2 regions of the Nocardia sp. NPDC059180 genome follow, and region 2 is predicted to be linked to the other one. Evidence: riboswitches for the same ligand, from Rfam matches in the RefSeq annotation. Region 2 holds a riboswitch; the other holds the start of a gene.
The links. Region 2 has a riboswitch for thiamine pyrophosphate ahead of ACFXNW_RS08540 (TenA family protein). Riboswitches for the same ligand answer to the same signal wherever they lie in the genome.
Positions count from the first base shown of each region.

Region 1: linked by a shared signal. The riboswitch ahead of thiC (phosphomethylpyrimidine synthase ThiC) and the one ahead of ACFXNW_RS08540 (TenA family protein) in region 2 are both predicted to bind thiamine pyrophosphate.

Region 1 covers NZ_JBHZBU010000011.1:121,776-129,859, forward strand. The annotation lists gene fahA (fumarylacetoacetase) at 1-930, shown strand, start outside; gene ACFXNW_RS27695 (VOC family protein) at 1,051-1,524, shown strand; TPP riboswitch at 1,655-1,780, shown strand; gene thiC (phosphomethylpyrimidine synthase ThiC) at 1,769-3,430, shown strand; gene ACFXNW_RS27705 (ABC transporter substrate-binding protein) at 3,482-4,432, opposite strand; gene ACFXNW_RS27710 (ABC transporter ATP-binding protein) at 4,582-5,316, opposite strand; gene ACFXNW_RS27715 (ABC transporter permease) at 5,313-6,125, opposite strand; gene ACFXNW_RS27720 (GTP-binding protein) at 6,238-7,383, shown strand; gene ACFXNW_RS27725 (TetR/AcrR family transcriptional regulator) at 7,567-8,084, shown strand, end outside.
Region 2 covers NZ_JBHZBU010000002.1:551,011-559,094, forward strand. The annotation lists gene ACFXNW_RS08530 (ABC transporter permease) at 1-368, opposite strand, end outside; gene ACFXNW_RS08535 (ABC transporter substrate-binding protein) at 346-1,368, opposite strand; gene ACFXNW_RS08540 (TenA family protein) at 1,365-2,069, opposite strand; TPP riboswitch at 2,063-2,159, opposite strand; gene ACFXNW_RS08545 (ABC transporter ATP-binding protein) at 2,344-4,161, shown strand; gene ACFXNW_RS08550 (ABC transporter ATP-binding protein) at 4,158-5,894, shown strand; gene ACFXNW_RS08555 (NADP-dependent oxidoreductase) at 6,116-7,138, opposite strand; gene ACFXNW_RS08560 (hypothetical protein) at 7,365-7,628, opposite strand; gene ACFXNW_RS08565 (XRE family transcriptional regulator) at 7,886-8,084, shown strand, end outside.

The DNA.
Region 1 (8,084 bases), on a different contig from region 2:
TCCGCGGACGCGGTCTTCCCGCTCACAGCTGTGCACCTGGCCTTGCCGGTGCGGATCGGCGACTATGTCGATTTCTACGCCAGCATCGATCACGCGACGAATCTCGGAAAGCTGCTGCGTCCGGGATCGGAGCCACTGCTGCCGAATTGGCGCCACCTTCCGGTCGGGTATCACGGTCGCGCGGGCACCGTCGTGGTGTCGGGGACCGATATCGTGCGCCCGTGCGGACAGCGGCGAACCAATTCCGGCACACCGGATTTCGGCCCTTCCCGACGGCTGGACATCGAGGCGGAGCTCGGCTTCGTCATCGGCGTCGGCTCCGAACTCGGGAGTTCGATCGGCACCGCGGGTTTCGCCGACCACGTCTTCGGCGTCGCCCTGATCAACGACTGGTCGGCCCGAGATATCCAGGCCTGGGAGTACCAGCCCCTCGGCCCGTTCCTCGGGAAATCGTTCGCGACCTCGATGGGAGCGTGGATCACCCCGCTCGAGGCACTGGAATCAGCGCGGATCCCACTCCAACCCCAGGACCCGCCACCCCTGCCCTACCTGCGCGAACAGCATCCGTGGGGGTTCGATCTCGAGCTGTGCGTGCGATGGAACGGCGAACAGGTCGCCCGGCCGCCGTACGCCGGAATGTACTGGTCGCCGGCGCAGATGCTGGCACACCTGACCGTCAACGGTGCCGCCACCCGCTCCGGCGACCTCTTCGCCTCCGGCACCATCTCCGGCCCGGCCGCCGACCAGCGCGGATCGTTCATGGAGCTGTCCTGGGGCGGCGCCGAACCACTCACCGTGGCCGGCGCCGAACGCACCTTCCTGCTCGACGGCGACGAGGTCACCATCACCGCCACCGCACCCGGCGCCGCAGGCACCCGCCTCGGCCTGGGCGAAGTCACCGGCAGAATTCTTCCGGCCCGTAATCACTGACGCCATTCCTGTCGATGGCAGACCACAACTCTGTCGAGTTCGGCGAAAACCGGCGATGAATTCCGCCGAGAGGCGCAGTCTGCATAGATAGGGCCAGATCACTCGATCGGGAGGACAACCATGCAGAAGATCGTCACCAACCTCTGGTACGACACCCAGGCCGAGGAAGCGGCCGAGTTCTACTGTTCGCTGTTTCCGGATTCCAAGATCATCCGGGTCTTGCGCTTTACCGACTCCGGGATGCGAGAGGCCGGATCGGTCATGACGGTGGATTTCGAACTCGCAGGTCAACGCTTCACCGGCATCAACGGTGGCGGCGAGTACAGCTACACCCACGCGATGTCGCTGCTGATCAACTGTGACAGCCAGGAAGAAGTCGACCGGCTCTGGGATGCTCTGCTCGCCGACGGCGGCAAGGAGATCGAGTGCGGCTGGCTGTTCGACAAGTACGGCGTCCCGTGGCAGGTATGGCCCGCAGAGGCCGATGAGCTGCTGACCGGCGATCCGGCGGCGGTCGACCGGGCAACCGCCGCCATGCTGAAAATGAAGAAGATCGACCTTCAGCTCATGCGCGACGCCTACGCGAACGCCTGACCCAGCACAGAAGGCCGTACGTTGTTCCCCACGTTCGCGGGGATGATCCCGGAAAGCACCTGGTCATCCGCAGGTCAACTGGGCTGTTGCCACGTGCCCATTTGACCAGCAGGGTATGGTCGCCAGCGACAATTGAACACACGGGGGCTCGCACCAGCGGGCTGAGAGGACGGCTAGCCGCGAGGCGATCCAGGGCCGTCGACCGTATGAACCTGACCGGGTAATGCCGGCGTAGGGAGGAAATATGGGTTCCACTGGCCGTTCCGCGACCACGGCGGGTGTCGACACGGTGACCACCGGGCCGATCCAGGGCAGTGTCAAGCACTACGAACAAGTCGAAGCAGACGGATTGACGTTGCGTATCCCGGTGCGCCGGATCAACCTCACCACCGGCGCGCATTTCGACGTCTACGACACCTCGGGGCCGTACACCGACGACACCGCCACGATCGACCTCGAGGCGGGCCTACCCAAGCTGCGCGACGAATGGGGAAAGCCCGAGGTCGAAGGCCCGCGCACCCAGCTGGCTTGGGCGCGGGCGGGTACCATCACCGCCGAGATGCGTTATATCGCTGCACGCGAAGGGGTTTCGCCCGAACTGGTGCGCGACGAGGTCGCCGCGGGCCGCGCGGTGATCCCGGCCAACCACCGCCACCCCGAATGCGAGCCGATGATCATCGGCAAGAAATTCGCGGTGAAGATCAACGCCAATATCGGCAACTCGGCCGTGTCCTCCTCCATCGCGGAGGAGGTCGAGAAGATGGTGTGGGCCACTCGCTGGGGCGCGGACACCATCATGGACCTGTCCACCGGTAAGAACATCCACGAGACGCGCGAATGGATCATGCGCAACTCGCCGGTGCCGGTCGGCACCGTGCCGATCTACCAGGCGCTGGAGAAGGTCAACGGCGATCCCACCCAGCTGACCTGGGAGATCTACCGCGATACCGTTATCGAGCAGTGTGAGCAGGGCGTCGACTACATGACGGTGCACGCGGGCGTGCTGCTGCGCTATGTGCCGCTGACGGCCAAGCGGGTCACCGGCATCGTCTCGCGTGGTGGTTCCATCATGGCCGCGTGGTGCCTGGCCCACCATCAGGAATCGTTCCTGTACACCCACTTCGAGGAACTGTGCGAGATCCTCGCGCGCTACGACGTCACGTTCTCCCTCGGTGACGGCCTGCGCCCCGGTTCCATCGCCGACGCCAACGACGAGGCCCAGTTCGCCGAGCTGCGCACCCTCGGCGAGCTCACCAAGATCGCGAAATCGCATGGTGTGCAGGTGATGATCGAGGGCCCCGGCCACGTGCCGATGCACAAGATCGTGGAGAACGTGCGGCTGGAAGAGGAGCTGTGCGAGGAGGCGCCGTTCTACACCCTCGGCCCGCTGGCCACCGATATCGCACCCGCTTACGACCACATCACCTCGGCCATCGGCGCCGCGATCATCGCCCAGGCCGGTACCGCGATGCTGTGCTACGTCACGCCGAAGGAACATCTGGGTCTGCCCAACCGCGATGACGTCAAGGTCGGCGTGATCACCTACAAGATCGCCGCACACTCCGCCGATCTGGCCAAGGGGCATCCGCGCGCGCAGCAGCGTGACGACGAATTGTCCAAGGCGCGTTTCGAATTCCGTTGGGTCGACCAGTTCAACCTGTCGCTGGATCCGGACACCGCCCGGGAGTACCACGACGAGACCATGCCCGCCGAGCCGGCCAAGACCGCGCACTTCTGCTCCATGTGCGGCCCGAAGTTCTGCTCCATGCGGATCTCCGCCGATGTGCGTGAATACGCGGAGAAGCAGGGCCTCACCGATGTCGAGGCCATCGAGGCGGGTATGGCGGAGAAGTCCGCCGAGTTCACCGATGCAGGCAAGAAGGTGTATCTGCCCGTCGTCTCCTAGGCAGCCGATTTTCCGGCGGTGGCAGTTCGGCTGCCACCGCCGGATTCTGTTCTACTGCTGGTCGAACCGGTTGTCGACGAAATCGCTGAACGTGACTTTGCCGGGGATCGCACCCGCCTCGGTGAACGCGTCTGCGATCTCCTGTTCGGAGGCCACCACCTGATCGTCGAGGGCGACCGGCTCCTTGATCGAGCGGGTCCAGGTGATGCGGGAAGCGTCGACCGGGATCGAGGTCAGTTCGGCGTATTTGGACGACCACAGGTCCAGATTGTCGGAGGACCACTTTGTGGCCGCCGCATAGCGGGTGAAGAAGTCACGGATTGCCGCCGATTTTCCGGCATCGCCGACGGACTGATTCGAGGCGACCCAGAAGTTATAGCCGTTGGCCGCTTGGTCGGCCGAGGCAATGGATTTGGCGCCCACTTCCTTTTCCGCGATCGCGGTGTAGGGGTCCCACACTGCCCAAGCATCGACATCGCCGCGGGTCAGCGAGGCGTAGCCGTCGGCAGGGGCGAGGTAGATCGGTTCGACATCGTCGAGGCCCAGACCGGCTTTCTGCAGTTGCAGCAGCAGGTTCGCGTTGGCCGAACTGCCCTTGGTGACCGCGACCTTCTTACCTTTCAGATCGGCGACCGAACCGATCGTCGAGTCCTTGCCGACGAGGATCGCATCGCCCTTACCTGTCGCTGCCAGCGCGCCGACGATCTTGATATCCGCATTCGCGGCGGCACCGAAGATCACCGGGGTGTTGCCCGTCTGCGCCAGATCGATGCCACCCGCGCCCGCCGCCTCGATCAACGGCGGACCGGCGGTGAAGGTGGAGAACTCGATCTTGTACGGCAGATTCTCCAGCTGACCCGACGCCCGCATCAGCACCTCGATCGAAATCGCCTTCTGATCACCGACTTTCAACGTCACCGTGTTGAGGTCGACCGGACCACTCGGCGTGGGCGCAGCCTCGTCGCCGCATGCGGCGGTGGCGAACACAGCGGCGGCGACCATGGCCACACCGGCGAGACGGGATATCGAGAGTCGTTTCACGAGAACTGCTTTCCTGCTGTATCGAAAAGATGAGGTCAGGCTCTGCTGAAATGCGCCTCCACCCGGGGCCAGCCGTGGTGACGCTTCGCCGCCGCCGGGCCCTGACGGGGTCACGCGGCGACCCCGAGCAGCGCCAGCAACCGCGTGACGAACTCGGCGGCCTCGGGCGAGGAATGCGCGCGCGGACGCGGCAGATCGACGCGCAAGTCCTCGGCGATGCGGCCGTTGTCCAGCACCAGCACCCGGTCGGCAAGGGCCACCGCCTCGCCGACATCGTGGGTGACGAGCAGGACGCCGAATCCGAGCTCGGCATGCAGCCGCAGCAGCAGATCGTGCATGGCAAGCCGGGTCAGCGCGTCGAGGGCGCCGAACGGTTCGTCGAGCAGCAGCAGGGTGGGATGGGCGACCAACGCCCTGGCCAATGCGACGCGCTGGGCCTCGCCACCGGAGAGGGTGAGCGGCCAGGCATCGGCGCGTTCGCGCAGGTTGACCTGCTCGAGCAGTTCGCGGGCGGTGGTTTCGTCGTCGCGGCGGCGTCGTGGACGCGGCCGCCCGAGCGCGACATTGCGCACCACCGGCAGCCACGGGATGAGCCGCGCTTCCTGGAAGACGATGGTCGGCTGCGCGTCGACGGTCACCGCACCGCGATCGGCGCGCTCCAATCCGCCGATGATGCGCAGCAGCGTCGACTTGCCGGAGCCGCTGCGGCCGACCAGCGCGACGATCTCGCCCGCCGCGATATCGACGTCGATGCCATCGAGGACGGCATTCCCGCCGAAACTCTTGCCGAGTCCGGTGATTCGCGCGGCTGACGTGGTTGGCGTCGTGGTCTCGGTGATGGTCATCGGCGAATTCCTCGGTCGAGGGATGGGCGCCAGCGCAGGGCGCGATGTTCGAGTGCGCGCACGATCGAGTCGGTGGCCAGCCCGAGCAGGCTGTAGATGATCAGGCCGAAGATGACGATGTCGGTCCGCAGGAACTCGCGGGCATTGTTGATCACGAAGCCGAGCCCTGCGCTGGCATTGATCTGTTCGGCGACGATCAGCGACAGCCAGGCGATGCCGAGGCTCTGCCGCACACCGACCAGAATCTGTGGCAGCGCGCCCGGCACGATGAGCAGCCGCAACCGCTCGGCCAGGGTGAGCTGGAGGGTGCGGCCCAGTTCCAGCAACTTCGGGTCGAGCTGGCGGATGCCTGCGAAGGTGTTCAGGTACAGCGGGCAGAAGACGCCGAGCGCGATCAGGTAGATCTTCGGCTCCTCGCCGATCCCGAACCAGATGATGAACAGCGGGATCAGGCCGAACAAGGGAATGGTGCGCAGCATCTGCAGCGGCGGATCCAGTGTGTATTCGCCGACCTTGCTGAGCCCGGCGACAATACCGAGCACCAACGCGAGCACCGCGCCGAGCAGGAAGCCGAACAGCGCCCGCTCCCCCGACACCAGCAGCGCCTCGCCGAGTTGACCGGACCGATAGATCTCCAGACCAGCATCGAGCACCACCGACGGCGCGGGCAGCTTCTTGGCCGAGATCCAGCCGCTGGTGCTGGCGATCTGCCAGAGCAGCAGCAGCGCGAGCGGGGCGAGGGCACGCAGGAACCCCGGGCGTCGGTACAGCGGGGTCCGCCGCTCGGCGGGCACCTTGCGCCTCTCCATGAGCATTCGTGCATGATGCGGGGCGCGAGCGGGTCGCCGACAGGGTTGCGCTCACGGTGAATCGATCACCCTCACGCAATCCGGCATTAATGAAAATGGTTATCATTTGTAGATGACCATCTCGACTCCACCGCAACTCCCCGTAACCGTGCTGTCCGGGTTCCTCGGCGCAGGCAAGACCACCCTGCTCAACCACATCCTGGCCAACCGCGACGGCCGCCGCGTCGCGGTGATCGTCAACGATATGAGCGAGGTCAACATCGATGCGGCGCTGGTAGCAGGCCAGGGCCATCTCGATCGCACCGAGGAGAAGCTGGTCGAGCTGACCAACGGCTGCATCTGCTGCACCCTGCGCGAGGACCTCATCGAGGTGGTCGCCCGGCTGGCGCGGGAGGGGCGCTTCGACCAGCTGGTCATCGAATCGACCGGCATCTCCGAGCCGATGCCGGTCGCGGCGACCTTCGATTGGGAGTTCGAGGACGGTTTCACCCTCGGCTCGATCGCCCGGCTCGACACCATGGTGACCGTCGTCGACGCGTCGACCTTCCTCGCCGAGATCGCCCGCGGCCAGGCACTCGCCGAACGGAATCTACAGGCGGCCGAGGGCGACGAGCGCGGCATCGCCGACCTGCTGGCCGATCAGGTCGAGTTCGCGGATGTGCTGTTGGTCAACAAGACCGATCTGGTGAGCGAGGGCGCCGCGGGCGCGGTCGAGGCTGCGGTGCGGCGAATGAATCCGCGCGCCAGGGTCTTACGGACGCGCCACGGCATCGTCGAGCTGAGCGAGGTGCTCGACACCGGCCGCTACGACCCGGTCGCCGCCGCCTCGACCGAAGGCTGGGAGGAGGAATTGGCGGGCGGGCATGTGCCCGAAACCGAGGAGTACGGCATCAGCAGCCTCACCTACACCGCCGACCGCCCGTTCCATCCGCAGCGGTTGTCCGACGCGCTCGAACAACTGCGCGGACTGTTGCGCAGCAAGGGTTTCTGCTGGATCGCCAGTCGGCCGAAGCTTGCCGCCATCTGGTCGCAGGCCGGTCCGAATCTGGTGTTCGAGCCGGCCGCCTGGTGGACGTCGCTCGAGGTTCCGGCGGGCCAGGAGATCGTCTTCATCGGGATCAAGCTCAACCGTGACCACATCCGCGTGCTACTCGATCACGCCCTGCTCACCGATGCCGAGCTGGAGGCAGGGCCACAGACCTGGGCCACCTACTCCGACCCGTTCCCAGCCTGGGGCGAACTGCATGAGCACGCCTGATCGCCCGGCGGCGGAATCGAGCTGGTGCCGCAAGATGCTCGGTGAGGGCGCACGACGCTTGGCCGGGTAGGACGAGGTCACGCCATCCTCGACGGGGCAGGACCGAGCGATCATGACGACCGTCATCGCAGGCAAGTTACGAGACTCTTGCTATCGAAACTAAGGTTTTCATATGATTCCCGCATGGCGACGGCGAAACGAGCGAGCGGGCGCCCCCGCGAGCAGCGGGTGGACACATCGATCGCCGAGGCCGTGCATGCCTTGATCGACGAGCGTGGATACGCGGGCTTGACCGTCGACGCCGTCGCGGCGCACGCCGGGGTGAGCACGGCCGCGATCTACCGCCGCTATGCCACCAAGCAGGAGATGACCTTCGCGGTCCTGCTCCACGACATGCGGGAAGAATCACCCGCCGACACCGGGACACTGCGGGGCGATCTGCGTGCGCTCACCGAGCAGATCGCCGCGCAGGTGCGGGGCTCGGGCGCCGGTACCCTGCCGGGTCTGCTCGCCGATATCCGCGCCGACCCCGAGCTGCGCGCCCGCTTCGAGGCGACGTTCCTGACCGTGGAACGCGGCATCATCACGACATTGCTCGACCGTGCGATCACCCGCGGCGAACTGACTCGCCGCCCGGACGTGGGGCTCGTGCAGGCACTGCTGCTCGGCCCGCTGTACGCATGGCTGATCGTGCTCGACGA
Region 2 (8,084 bases):
GCGATCGCGACGATCGGCAAGGTCTGCGACGCGACGAACAACGGCACGAACGCGCGCCGCAGCCACGGTGAGAAGTCCACGACGATCGCCAGCACCCAGGCCAGCGTCAGCGAGACCGCGAACCCGATCAGCGTCACCTGCACAGTGGCCGCCGCGTGCGTGCCGATCTCGTCTCGATGCGCCCACCCCTGCCGCACCACCCGCATCGGCGACGGCAGCACCTGCGGGCGGATACCGCTGGTCGAGACGTAGATCTGCCAGACGGCGACCAGCACGGCCACCATCACGACCGACGGGACAGCCCACCGGATTCCACCCGGGCGAGCTGTTTCGCCTACCGCGATGTCACGGGTTGGTGAGGTACTCATTGGTGAAATAGCTCGACCAATCGGGCTCCTCAGACAGCGGCGTTCCGTCGGGCCCGTTCAGCAGACCTCCCCGATACAGGAAGCCGGAGTTCGCCGCCCACTGCTCCGGCGTCTGGCCGCCCACCCGGCCCGCGGCGTCTTTCATGAACTGCTCGGCCAGCATGCGCTGGCTTTCGAAGACCAGCGCCTCGTCGTTGAACGCGCCCGGATTGGCGTCGATCAGGTCCTTGGCCGCCGCGTCGGGGTTGTCGGCGGCGAACTGGTAGCCGCGTTGCAGCGCTTGCACGAAGCTGCGCGCCCGATCCGGGTTCGCGGCGAGCCAGTCCTCGTTGGCATCGATCACGATGGCGTACGCGTCGGGAAAGCCGAAATCGGTGTAGCGGAAGTACTTCATCGGCGTGCCGTGATGTTCTGCCTCGATGCCCTCCCACGCCAGATAGGAGACGGTGAAGTCGGCCTTACCGGAATAGACCGCCTCGTAGGCGGACGATCCCAGCATCACCGACGTGAAATCGCCGGTGCCGCCGTCGTTCCGGATGACCTGTTGCAGCGCTTCCTTCTCGCCCGGGTCACCGAAGCCGGCGTAGGTCTTGCCGTCCAGGTCCTTCGGGCTCGCGATATCGGCGCGGTCGGCGCGCACACCGATTCCCGTCGCCCAGTGCTGTAATGGTGCGAGCACCGACTTCGTGCGCGCACCGGCCGCGCGAGCGAAGGTGGCCGAATTGTGCGTGCTGATACCGAATTCCGCGTTCCCGGCGTCGACCACGGTGTCGACGGCCGTGTTGTTGTACGGCAGGATCTGCACGTCGAGGCCCGCTTCGGCGAAGTAGCCCTGCTGCATCGCGACATAGAGCCCGGTGTGGTTGGTGTTCGGCGTCCAATCCAGCGCGAAGCGAATCGTCTCATCGGAGCCGCCACCCGACCCGCACGCGGTGAGCGCCGAAAGCACGGCGACAGCGGTGACTGCGACCGCGAGGGCGCGGCGCAAGCGGGCGTTCATCCGGCAGGCCAGGGCTGCGGATGCAGGGCGGTGTCCCAGAACATCAATTCGTACCGCGTGGCGAGGGTGAACGCGGCCGCCATCGCCTCCCGCTCACCGTCGCCCGCCGACTCGGCGGCCGCGTCGACCATGGAGCGGGCCGTGGCGGCGGACTTCTGGAAGTCCTCGGCGCCGTAGGTGGTGACCCACCGCGCGTACGGGTGGTCCGGGTCGGCGGCGACCACCTGCGCGGCGCTCTCGGCCAGGTCGCGACCGACCTCGGCGTAGATCCAGAAGCAGGGCAGCGCCGCCGCGGCGGCGACCGCGTAGGTTTCCGTCGCGGCGGTCGCGATCAGGTAGGACACGTACGCCAGACACGTCGGCGAATGCTCCGGCTCACCTTCCCGCGGCGGCAACGCTGCGCTGCTGAGCAGCTCGTTGTGCATCGCGGATTCGACGGTGGCCGCGGTGGCCGACGAGTTCGCCCAGAACGCGGCGGTCTGCGGATCGGGCGATTTCGAAGCCAGGATGGCCAGCGCCTTCGAGTACCCGGTCAGGTACAGCGAATCCTGTTCGATGTAGGTGCGGAACACCTCGGGTGGCAAGGTGCCGTCACCGAGTCGGCGCAGGAATTCGAGGTCGTCGATCGCGACCCGCAGGACCTTCGTCCGGTCCCAGAGCTGGTCGGTGAACCGACCCGTGTTCGTCGTGTGGGCGTGCACCGCCGTGACATCCCTTCGTCAGTATTACCTGAACAGGTTCGCCGGGTGTGTTCTCAGCCTCGCGGTCGCGAAGCACCCCGTGTCCGACGACCGACCATAGCAGTGCCGATCCGGACGAAGGGGACGTCCGCCCGGACCTCGACCGCCGCACAGCGCTCAGGAGGTGCCGCGCATCACAGTCGGCCCCCTCCATTAGGCAAGGCTTTCCTGCATTCGGCCGAACTGGATAGACTGCGCGTGACTACCCGCCCGAACGATGCGTAGGGGTTCCTCTGTGCCCGAAGACAGCCTGACCGGCGACCGTCCCGAGACGGCCGCCGACACGAAGCAGGCCAAACAAGCCGAAAAGGCGGCGCGCAACGCGATACTCGCGCCGGTGCGCGGGCGCCTGGCGATCGCCAGCGCGATCGTGTTCGTCTCCGCGCTGTGCGCGGTGCTGCCGTTCGTGCTGATCGTCGAGGCCGCCCGGCGGCTCCTCGACGGTGACACCACCGACGTGTGGCAGCCGGTGCTGGTTGCGCTGATCCTGCTCGGCCTGCGCGGCATGCTGTACTCCGGCGCGCTGCTGTGGACCCACGTCATCGACGCCGGCAACCAGCTGCATCTGCGACAGTCGCTGGCCGACAAACTACGGCGCGTACCACTGGGCTGGTTCGGGGCCCGCACCTCGGGTGAGGTCAAGAAGCTCCTCCAGGACGACGTGGAGTCGATCCATTACCTGGTCGCCCACGCGCAAATGGAGTTCACCGCGGCGATCGTGACGCCCATCCTGACGCTTGGCTATCTGTTCCTCGTCGACTGGCGGCTCGCGCTGGCCCTGCTGGCGCCACTGGCCCTGTACGGGGTGGCGCTCGGGGCGATGATGGGCCGCAACTACGACGAGAAGATGCGCGAATACACCGAGTGGGAGAAGCGCTCGGAGTCGGCGACGGTCGAGTTCGTCGACGGCATCCAGGTGGTCCGGGCGTTCGGGCAGGCCCGCCGCGCCCACCACCGCTACCGCGACGCGGTCGAGGGATTCACCGACTACTTCAAGGCGTGGGCGACGCCGATGACGCGGATCGAGGCGTCGGCGAGCTTGCTGCTCAATCCGGTGTTCCTCATGGTGGTCGTGCTCGCCGTCGGCCTGCCGCTGGTCTCGGGCGGTATGTCCGCGCTGGATTTGCTGCCGTTCCTGCTGCTCGGCCTCGGACTCGGCACCACGGTGCTGACGGTCGGCTACTCGGCACAGTCGCTGCGCCAGGCCGACGCGGCGTGCCTGCGACTGTACGAGCAGTTGCAGGTTGCGGAGCTGGAGCAGATCGACCCGGCCGAGGCGGCGGGCGTGGAGCCGGGAACAGTCCGGTTCGAGGACGTGCAGTTCGGCTACCACGAAGGCCACGATGTCCTGAAGGGCGTCACGGCGACGCTGCGCCCGGGCACCATCACCGCGCTGGTCGGGCCGAGTGGGTCCGGCAAGTCGACCATGGCGAAACTGCTGCCGCGCTTCCACGACGTCACGCGGGGGCGCATCACCATCGACGGCCAGGACATCCGGTCGATGCGGCAGGAAGACCTGTACCGGCGCGTGGCATTCGTGTTCCAGGACGTGCGCCTGCTCCACGACACGGTGCGCGCGAACCTGGCGCTGGCGCGGCCGAACGCGAGCGAGGAGGAGATCGAACGCGTCGCGCGCGCGGCGCAGATCCACGAGCGCATCCTGGAGCTCCCGCGTGGCTACGACTCCGTGATCGGCGATGACGCCCGATTGTCCGGCGGTGAGGCGCAACGACTCTCGATCGCCCGGGCACTGCTCGCCGACGCGCCGATCCTGGTGCTGGACGAGGCGACCGCGTTCGCCGATCCGGAATCGGAGGCAGCGATCCAGGATGCTCTGGCCACGCTGGTCGCCGGACGCACGGTACTGGTAATCGCGCATCGCCTGCACACCATCACCGGCGTCGACGAGTTGCTCGTCCTCGAGGACGGCAAGCTGGTCGAGCAGGGCACACACGAGGAATTGCTCGCGGCGGCCGGAACCTACCGCGGGCTGTGGGACGCGAACGAGGCCGCGGTCCGCGATCTCGGCGAAATCGAGGGAGCCGCACGATGATTCGCCAGCTCACCCGCCTGGTGCCCGAAGAGCACCGGCCGCTGCTCCCCCGATACGGCGCCGCGCTGATCGTGTTGTCGATCGCACAGGGCGTCGCCTACGTCATGCTCGCGCCGCTGCTCGAGGACGTCTTCGCCGATCGCATCGATCGGGCGGCCTGGTGGCTCGCCGGGATCGTCGGCGCGTACCTGGTGGTCGCCGCCACCAGCTTCCTGCAAGCTCAGATCGGCCTGCGCATCGGCGTCGCGCTGATGCGCCACTTGCAGATGCGGCTCGGCGATCACCTGGGCGCCATGCCGCTCGGCGCGTTCGGCCCGTCCACCTCGGGCCAGGCCTCACGCTTGATCACCTCCAGCACCCGCGAGGTGATGGGCGTGTTCGCGCATCTGCTCACGCCACTGGTCACCGCTGTGCTGGTCCCGATGACGGTCGCTGTCGGCATGCTGTTCGTCGACTGGCGGATCTCCCTGGCGATGGTGGCGAGCGCACCCGTCCTCTACTTCGTGAACAAGTGGGGCGGGTCGCTCTACGCACACGCCACCGTGGGCCAGCATCAGGCCGCCGCCGAGGCCAACTCCCGCGTCATCGAATTCGCCCAGGCGCAGCCGGTTCTGCGCGCTTTCGGCGCCGACGACGCAGGCACCGACGCGCTCCGGACGGCGCTGCGCGAACAGGGCCGCGCCACCACGCGCTCCATCTGGGCGTCCGTGCCCGGACTGGTGATCTTCGCTTTCGTCGTGCAGCTGACGTTCATTCCCCTGGTGTGGCTGGCGATCTCGCTGGCTACCTCGGGCGATGTCTCGGTGCCGGTCGCGATCGCGCTGATCGCCGTGAGCTCCAGGTTCGTCGAGCCGCTCAACCAGGCCGCCGAGTTGTCGACCGCCATCCGCCGCGCGATGGTCGCGGTGAACAAGATCAACAAGTTCCTCGACACCCCAGTGGTCGCCGAGCCGGCCGAGCCCGCGCAGCCGGTCGACGCCGGTGTCCGGTTCGACGACGTCACCTTCGGCTACCGATCCGACGACACGGTGCTGGAGGGCGTGTCGTTCGAGGCACCTGCCGGGACGACCACCGCGATCGTCGGACCCAGCGGCGCGGGCAAGACCACGGTGCTGCGACTGGCCGCCCGGTTCTACGACGCGGACAGCGGCCGCATCCTGCTCGGCGACCGCGACGTCCGCGACCTGACCTCCGAAACGCTGCTGAACCAGGTCTCCCTCGTCTTCCAGGACGTGTACCTGTTCGACCAGACGGTCATGGACAACATCCGCGTCGGCCGGCCGGAAGCCACCGACGAGGAAGTGCTCCAGGCGGCCCGCACCGCGCGGGTCGACGAAATCGCCGCGCGGCTACCCGAAGGCTGGGACACCCGCGTCGGCGAGGGCGGCACCGCGCTGTCCGGTGGTGAGCGCCAACGCATCTCGATCGCGCGGGCCCTGCTCAAGAACGCGCCCGTCGTACTACTCGACGAGGCGACCAGCGCCCTGGACCCGCAGAACGAGGCCGCCGTCGTGCGCGGTATCCGCGAACTCACCGAGGGCAAGACCGTACTGGTGGTCGCCCACCGCCTGCCCACCATCCGCCACGCCGACCAGATTCTTTTCGTCGATGAGGGTGGCATCGTGGAACGCGGCACGCACGACGAGCTGGTCGCGGCCGACGGGCGCTATGCGGCGTTCTGGTCGGAACGCACTCGGGCTGCTGGGTGGCGGCTCACCGCCGCCCGCGGCTGAGGTGGCTCTTTAGACCTGTCCCCGGTGGCGGCTTCGCGCTGATGCGCTGCCGCCCCGGGGATTCCCACCCGGCCACCAGATCGCACCGGCAACTCGGATGGAGCCATTCGATCCAGGAGCTTCCATTGCCACTGGAATCGGCGGACCGAATCGTCGCGAGGCACGCCAATGGCCGCACCGGCGTCACGGTTGCACGAGGCACGCCGGTTGCCACACTGACGTCACGGTTGCGTGATGCGGACCAGCTGCTTGCCGAGGTTGCCGCCCTCGAATACCGCACGCAATGCGCTCGGCGCGGATTCCAGCCCACTGCTCACAGTTTCGGCGATCGTGATGGCCCCCTGGTCGTGCCAGTGACGCAACGCGGCAAACGCTTCCGGGAAACGGTCGACATAATCGAGAAAGATGAAGCCCTCCATGCGCGCCCGGTCGAGGGCCAGGCGCATGTAGTTCCGTGGGCCACACGGCGGGTCGGCACCTTGATAACCGGACGAGATGGCTCCGGCCAGCACGACGCGAGCGTGAGGCGCCAGGTGCGCCAGACCGTGTTCGAGGATGCGACCGCCGACGCCGTCGAAGAAGACGTCCACACCGTTGGGGGCCAAGCGGGCCAGACGGGCGTCGATATCGTCGTTCGTGTAATCGATGGCGGCATGCAGGCCCGCATGTTCGGTGAGCCAGGAGCATTTGCGCGGACCGCCCGCAACCCCGATGACCGTGCAGTCCAACGCCTTCGCGATCTGGCCCGCGATGGACCCGGTCACACCGGCCGCAGCCGATACAAGCACCGTCTGCCCCGGTTCGGGGCGGCCGATGTCGGTCATGCCGAAGTACGCGGTCAGGCCGGGTGCTCCGAACAGGCTCAGCATGAGTGTCGGCGGCACACCGTCGGGAATCACGTTCAGCCCGAACAATCCGCCCGCAGACGCCACCACGTAGTCCTGCCACCCCACCATCCCCGCAACCCAACTGCCAACCGGATACCGCGGATCGTCCGAGCGGACCACCTCCCCGATACCGCTACCCCGCATCACCGCACCGGCCGGCACGGCATCGATATAGTTGGCGCCCTCATTGAGCCAGCCCCGCTGCGTGGGGTCGATACCCAGCCAGTGCACCTTGACCAGGGCTTCCACCTCCCCCGGACTCGGCACGGGCCCGGTCACCAGCTCGAAGTCCTCGTCCCGCACCGCGCCCTCCGGGCGCCGCCGTAGCAGCCACTGCCGATTCACCGCATCCGTCACCGGGCGATGCTAGATCACTGCCTGCGTAACCTTCGACCGCATTTTTGCCCGCCCCGGAACCGCGGCAGTCATGGCACCGACCGGTTGCCCGGCTCCTTGTCTATACCCAGAGTGACCATCGAGACCTCGAACGATTCTCATTCCCCACCCGGCCACCAGATGGCCAAAACCACCACCAGAAGCGGCAAACCGACCGCGACCGCGAGGCCGACGATCTCCCAGCCGCTCACCACGTGACCCCGACCGTCGACCACCTCGCGAACGACAGACGCGGCAACACCACCTCCACGTCGGCAAACTCCATCACACTGTTCAGTGCGAGCGGTCCGAGATGCTCGGGCGCGGGCAGGATCACCAGCTTCGCACCCGCGTTGCGCACCTGCTCGGCTATCGGTAGCACTGAGAGTTCAGACGGCCACACGACCGGATACCCGAGGCGGCGAGCAAGCCGTTGGATCTGCGCGGCGTCCCAGTCGGGGGCAGTACTCACGTCGTAATCGATCCATCCGAATGCAGTCGGTTTTGTCACCCCGGGAGTTGTGGATTCCATAGGCCTTCCCGCCGCGTGGTGGTGGATGCACTCGTGCCGGGAACGTTCTTGTGGCCCTGCGATCAGAGCCTTCCCGAGCAAGTGACGTACACCTGCGATATTTCGCTCACGACGACACCTTCGAAACCACGTCCAGGGGACGTTCGAGGGCGTTAGGCTGGCCATACAACGTCCTGAACGTCCCAGGGGGGCTTGCGATGTCATTGCGATCAGCTCCGAATGAACGCCTGCGCACCGCGATCGCGGATGCAGGGCTCACCAATCAAGCACTGGCCGAGCAGATCGAACTCGACCCTAAGAGCGTCCATCGCTGGGTCACCAAGGGGGTCGTCCCACGTCGCGCCACGGCCCGCAAAGCCGCCGAGCTGTTGGGAGTCTCGGTCGGCTTCCTTTGGC